Regions from separate parts of the Undibacterium sp. WLHG33 genome, predicted to be linked through region 1. Evidence: riboswitches for the same ligand, from Rfam matches in the RefSeq annotation. Region 1 holds a riboswitch; the other holds the start of a gene.
The links. Region 1 has a riboswitch for thiamine pyrophosphate ahead of ACOTSW_RS08710 (TonB-dependent siderophore receptor). Riboswitches for the same ligand answer to the same signal wherever they lie in the genome.
Positions count from the first base shown of each region.

Region 2: it holds a riboswitch for thiamine pyrophosphate, as region 1 does, so the genes downstream of both, thiC (phosphomethylpyrimidine synthase ThiC) here and ACOTSW_RS08710 (TonB-dependent siderophore receptor) in region 1, are expected to answer to the same signal.

Region 1 is NZ_CP186697.1:1,902,644-1,906,062, reverse strand. Features, by position in the region: gene ACOTSW_RS08720 (cobalamin-binding protein) at 1-623, shown strand, start outside; gene rarD (EamA family transporter RarD) at 770-1,654, shown strand; TPP riboswitch at 1,782-1,880, shown strand; gene ACOTSW_RS08710 (TonB-dependent siderophore receptor) at 1,939-3,419, shown strand, end outside.
Region 2 is NZ_CP186697.1:1,228,951-1,232,369, forward strand. Features, by position in the region: gene thiC (phosphomethylpyrimidine synthase ThiC) at 1-1,278, opposite strand, end outside; TPP riboswitch at 1,354-1,457, opposite strand; gene ACOTSW_RS05595 (tetratricopeptide repeat-containing diguanylate cyclase) at 1,606-3,419, opposite strand, start outside.

The sequences.
Region 1 (3,419 bases):
TTGCCTTAGACCTGGAAAAACTGCTGGCCTTCAAACCTGATCTCGTTGTCGTCTGGGGCACAGGTAGCGGTAAATTGCTGGTCAACAAATTGCGCGACAATCACATCACCGTTTTTGAAAGCGAGCCACGCGATTATGAGATGGTAGCCACCTCGCTGGAACGACTGGCGATACTGGCTGGCACGCCTGCAGCAGGCAAAGCGGCCGCGGAGCAATTCCGTTTGCGGCTCGCCAACCTTCAGAAACAATATCAGAGCGCTCGCGAGAAACCTGTCAGTGTTTTTTATCAGGTCAACCGCAAGCCGCTGATGACGCTGAATGATACGCACATGGTCTCGGCAGCTATACGCTTATGCGGCGGCAAAAACGTTTTTGGTGCGCTGAAAGAAATCAGTCCCACCGTGTCAGTGGAAGCTTTGCTGGCAGCAAACCCGGACGCGATCATCACCGGTGGCAGCAACACCGACAGCCTGAATGAATGGCGGCAGTTTTCTGTGCTGACTGCAGCAAAGAAAAATCATCTGTACGCCGTCAATGGCGACTGGCTGAACCGCGCCGGGCCGCGCATACTCGATGGTACCGAGGCACTCTGCAAACACATTGCCGCAGCCAGAGAAAAATAAGACGTTGCGAAGGCAAGTTTGTCTGCGAGCTGACAGCCGATGTACTCTGTCGGTGTGCAAAAATAATTTGCTCTCAAGCATGATTCCGTCTTTGCGGGGATAATGCTTAGCTCAGCCGCTGTGCGGTTTTTTTCTGGATATGATACATGCGTAAAGGCATCTTCCTGGCAGGCTCGGCTTATATCGTCTGGGGCCTGTTTCCACTGTATTTCAAAGCACTGCAAAGCATTCCCTCTTTAGAAATTTTGATCCATCGCATGTTATGGTCGCTGCTGTTTTTAGCCGGCGTGCTCGCCTGGCGTCAGCAATGGTCATGGCTGAGCGCGGCTTTTCGTCAGCCGAAAGTGATTGCCGGTTTTACGCTCAGCGCCCTGCTCTTGTCGAGCAACTGGTTTATCTATATCTGGGCGGTCAACGATGGTCATGTGGTGGATGCGAGTCTGGGTTATTTCATCACGCCGCTGGTGAATATTCTGATTGGCTCGGCAGTGCTGCGGGAAAGGCTGCGTCCCGGTCAATGGCTGGCTGTTGCCTTTGCCGCGCTCGGCGTTGGCTGGCTGACCTGGCAGACCGGCCATCTGCCCTGGGTCGCCTTAGCGCTGGCGATCACCTTCGGCACTTACGGTTTATTGCGTAAAACCTCGGCGCTGGGCGCGCTGGAAGGCTTGTCGCTGGAAACAATTTTACTGTTTCCATTCGCTTTCGCTTATCTGGCCTGGCTGACTGTGCACGGGCAAAATGCGTTTATGACGCAAAACAGTCACATGCAGATACTGATCGCACTCAGCGGCCCGATCACGGCGATTCCGCTGTTACTGTTTGCAGCCGGTGCGCGCCGGATTCCGATGACGACACTCGGTCTGCTGCAATACATCGCCCCCAGCGTACAACTCTTACTCGGCATCTGGGTATTTCACGAAGCGTTTGATCACCATAAACTGCTCGGCTTTATCGCAATCTGGGCGGCGCTGCTGGTGTATTCGATGGAAGGCATGTGGATCAGCTTGGGAGCAAAAAAACAGGGAGTATGAGCCTGTTTGCATCAAATCTCAGCGTATTTGCTGGGGGTTTTAAGATACTCCCCCCGGTATATTTGAGGCAAAAAAGCACACCTGGTGTGCTTTTTTTTATGGTGCAAAACGATTCATGTTAAAGTAGCGCCTTCGCTAGGGGTCCTGGGAATTTTATTTCCGGGTGAGAGAGTCCCTTATACCTGATCTGGATAATGCCAGCGAAGGGAAGCGCAAAGTTCATGCCTCTGCCACGTCCTTTTGTGTACTCCCGCGCTGTACTTCATCGCAACCGAGAGTACAACATGAAAAAACCATCTGCACATCATCTTCATCCACGCCGCTTATCGCTGATCGCGCTTGCCGTGGCTCAGACATTCGCATGGAACACGGCGCACGCGCAATCGACTGAAAAAGAATTACCGGAAGTCGTCGTCAGCGGCAACCGCCTCAGCGATGCCAAAGCCGAGCGCACCAAAGCCGCCGGTTTTCTGGATACCGCACTGATCGAGACGCCGTTTTCGGTCACCGCATGGACAACGCTGCAAATGCAGGATTTGCGCATACGCCAGACCACCGATGCGATGAAATTTGATGCCAGTGTGAATGATGCCTATAACGCTGTCGGCTATGCCGAGCAATTCTCGATTCGCGGTTTTGCGCTGGATAATTCCAGCAGCTATCGCAAAGATGGTTTTGCGATTCCGGGCGATGCCTCGATCCCTTTGGAAAATAAAGAACGCGTTGAAATCCTCAAAGGTATTTCCGGATTTCAGTCTGGCTTTGCCACGCCGGGCGGCATCATTAATTACGTGACCAAGCGCCCGACTGCTTCCGCGCTGCGCAGCATTACCACGGAAATCTCTGAACGCGGCACCTTGTATGGCAGTGCCGATCTGGGCGGTATGAGCGCCGACCGTCAGTTCGGTTATCGCATCAATGCCGCCGGCGAACGCCTGCGCTCGTATGTCAAAGGAGCGAATGGTGAGCGTCAGTTCATTTCCGGTGCGTTCGACTGGCATTTGTCGTCGCAGGCTTTACTGCAACTCGATCTCGATTACCAGCACAAATCACAGCTCTCCGTGCCGGGCTTCCAGCTCACGAATGGCACCGATCTGCCGCGCAATATCAGCGCCGATATGATGCTGAATCAACAGCCGTGGGCAAAACCGGTCGATACCCGCAACACCAATGTGGGCCTGCGTTTTGAATACAAAATTAACGCTGACTGGAACGCCAGCTTTGCCGCCAATCAGCATGAATTCAAACGTGACGATTACACCGCATTTCCGTATGGCTGCAGTTCTACCAATCTGTTTCCCGGTTACTGCGCGAACGGCGATTACGATGTGTATGACTATCGCAGCCTGAATGAGTCGAAATCGATGACCGGCACGCAGGCACTGCTCAGCGGTAAATTTAGTACCGGCGTCTTTGCTCATGCATTCGCAGCGGGTTTATCGACTTCGCGCCGTAAAGATTATTTTGGCGATTACATTTACGACTTCGTTGGCACCAGCAATCTGTATAAGCCGGTCGCCGTTGCACCATCGCCAAATCAGCCTGGTGCGGCCAGCTTACGTCGTACCGATAAAGAATGGTCTGTCTTCGCGCAAGACATTATCAGCCTCAGCGACAGCTGGAAACTGCACGCCGGCGTGCGTCACCTGCATATAACACGCAGCCAGCTCGATAATCCCGGTTACGACCGCAATACCTGGGTATCGAATGCAGCGCTGGTGTATCAGCCTGTACAAACCATGTCTCTCTACGGTTCGTTTGCGCA
Region 2 (3,419 bases), 670 kb from region 1:
GGCGATTTGCGTCAGTTCACCCAGCGTTTTTAATTCACCGAGTTGCGCTTCATCATTTGCATCGTAAATCGACCCCGGACGCAAACCGTCACCTAAAGAGAAGGAAACGTCGTAGGCCTTCATGATCTCGCAGATGTCCTCAAAATGCTCGTACAGAAAGCTTTCTTTATGATGCGCCAGACACCATTTCGCCATGATAGAACCACCACGTGAAACGATGCCGGTCATGCGCTTCGCCGTCAGCGGCACATATTGCAAACGCACTCCTGCGTGGATCGTGAAGTAATCGACGCCCTGCTCGGCTTGCTCAATCAGCGTGTCACGGAAAATCTCCCAGGTCAGGTCTTCCGCTTTGCCATTCACTTTTTCCAACGCCTGATAAATAGGCACGGTACCGATAGGGACTGGCGAATTACGGATAATCCATTCGCGGGTTTCGTGTATGTGTTTGCCTGTTGACAGATCCATCACGTTGTCGCCGCCCCAGCGTATCGCCCAGGTCATTTTTTCGACTTCTTCACCTATCGATGAAGTCACTGCAGAGTTACCGATATTCGCGTTAATTTTCACCAGAAAATTACGACCGATGATCATCGGTTCAACTTCCGGATGATTGATATTCGCAGGAATAATCGCACGACCGCGTGCGACTTCTGAACGCACGAATTCCGGCGTGATCTCGTCCGGAATCGATGCGCCGAAAGACTGCCCCGGATGCTGGCGTCCCATCAACTCTGCGAGTTTATTTCCCATCGGGCCGGATACTTTTAATTGCTCGAGATATGCTTTGCGTTGCAGGTTTTCGCGAATCGCGATGTATTCCATTTCCGGCGTGATGATGCCTTGCCGTGCATAGTGCATCTGCGTCACGTTTTTACCTGCCAGCGCGCGACGTGGTTTGCGTTTCAGATTGAAACGCAGTTCCGCCAGTTTGGGATCATTCAGCCGCGCGATGCCATATTCAGACGTCGGGCCTGCCAGTTCTTCCGTATCGTTTCGCTCTGCAATCCAGCGACCGCGCACCGATGGCAGACCGGAACGGATATCGATGTTGACGTCAGGATCGGTGTACGGGCCCGATGTATCGTAGACATAAATCGGCGGATTTTTTTCAGAACCGAACATCGCTGGCGTATCAGACTGGCTGATTTCGCGCATGGGCACGCGGATATCCGGGCGGCTGCCCTGTACATAGATTTTGCAGGAATTCGGCAGCGGCTGTATCGCGGCCTCATCGACTGTCGCGGTGACGGACAGAAATTGTGGGTTGGCATTCATTTTGGCTCCTTTGCGTGTTGGCAGGAGCCAGCAAAGGAGTTTGTAAAGAGGTGGCAGTCGTCGCGAAACGACGTTGGCGTTCTTTAGCAGCTTCCCTTCGCTGGCATTATCCAGATCAGGTTCGAGGGTATTTCTCACCCGTCATCGCACAAGTGCGGACAGGACCCCTAGCATTTTTTCCGGGCAAAAACGGTGCTGCTGTTTTTTACGGAAGACCGCCATTATAGCGGCTTCATTAAGGTTGGTAACGGTTTAATAGTGGATAAATAGAGGCTGAGCAGCAGTGTTCTTTTTTGGGCTGACTCACGATGATCAGATACACCCGTATCACTGCATGCCTGTATGCGACTCTGCTGCTTTACTGACGGATAAATCGAGTTTGGGCGGACCAGAAACTTCGATCAGCTCCACCATACCGTTCGCAACTGCAGTCGAGAGATCGGTTTCCAGAACAGGCAACGCGCGATCAGACGGCACCAGCAAGTGCGAAATACCGTAAGCACGGTTACGGCCATTTGCCTTTCCAAGATACAGCGCCATATCGGCAATCTGCAGCACTTTTTCCCAGCCGAAAACCGACTCCGGTACATCAGAAAATGGCAGAGAAATAAAGCCCGCAGTCACCGTCACTTGTATTTCCTTGTCACCTGCCATGACGGGTTCTGTTCCCACGGCTTGCAGCAAGCGCTCGACCAGACCCGCACTCTGGAACGGCGACGATTTCGGCGAGAACACCAGAAATTCCTCTCCGCCCCAGCGCAGCACCATATCACTATCACGTACCGCTTTGCGCAGGCGATGTGCAACTTCCATCAGTACGGCATCACCGATGGCATGACCCAGTCCATCGTTAATCTGCTTGAAATGGTCGATATCCAGCAGGATCAGGCAATCAGGATTATTTTCCTGCGCGTCACGCCGCTCTGCTTCGGCCTGAGCAATCCTTGTCTTCATCATGTCGAGGAAAGAGCGCCGGTTGTACAGACCGGTGAGAGGATCACGCACCGCATGAAATTCCAGCTGCGAATTTGCTTCACGCAGTTGCAGATTAATCCGCTTGACGCGGCGATACAGCAGGAAAAGAAACGCCCCCACCAGCACCGTGAGAATCGCTGCCAGTATCGTAATGATCTGCTGCTGACGATGATTACGGATATCCGCGTCCTTCAGGTCATTTTCTTTTGCCAGCAATTCAATCTGTTTTTGTCTTTGTTGTGCGTGGAACTGTTCCTGCAAAGCGGCGACAGCCTTGGCTCTGTCTGAGCGGAATAATTCATTGCTGAGTTTTTGCTGATGGCGTACGGTCTGCAGGGCTTCTTTAAACATACCGGCACGCTCGTACATTGCTGCCTGCTCGCCAAGCACGGCTTCAGCATCCGGCTTCTGGTCAGCGTCAAGAAAGTACTGCACCACTTCATTAATCAGTTCAACACCCTGAGAAATCTTACCCTGCCCCGCCAGCGCAAACCCTATATTCACGCGGGCAACAGCAATCGATTGTTTATCCTTCAGCACTTCCGCCTGTTTCAATGCCTGCCTTGCGTAATTTTCCGCCTGCTTGTACTGATTCATGATCAGATAATGGTCACTGATGTTGATCAGGCTAGTCACCGCCATAGAGGCTAATCCGGCTTCGGTCGCAAGTTTCAGAGCGCGCTTATACGCCTCGCCGGCTTCCTCGTTTCTATGCAGCGCCGATAAGGCAATGCCCTGACTGATATTCAGCGATGCCGCTGTCTTCGGGGAATGCGACAAAGGCGACAAAGAAAAAGCTTCATCGATCGTTGCCAGCGCCTTTTCAGGATCTTTCATATTGGTGTACAGCTTGGCGATGGCGTCCAACTTGTACATGCGGTTTTCGACTTTGCGCGTTGTCAGCTCATCGGTCAGTCGCAGTGCTTCGAGATAATGCTGCAATGAAGCGGCAAAATTACCTGTGATGTAATACGCAGAACCAAATGCGCTCTGCAAACGCATGCGGACTTCCGCGCTGGCAGAAGTATGTAAACCAGCACTGATCTGCGACAAATTTTTCAGCGCGTCATCAGGTTTACCGTCATCAATCAGAGCATAGCTTTCCATGATGCGGGCAATCGCTGCACCGTCCTGATCGTGTTCAGATTCCGCCAGAGTTTTTAATT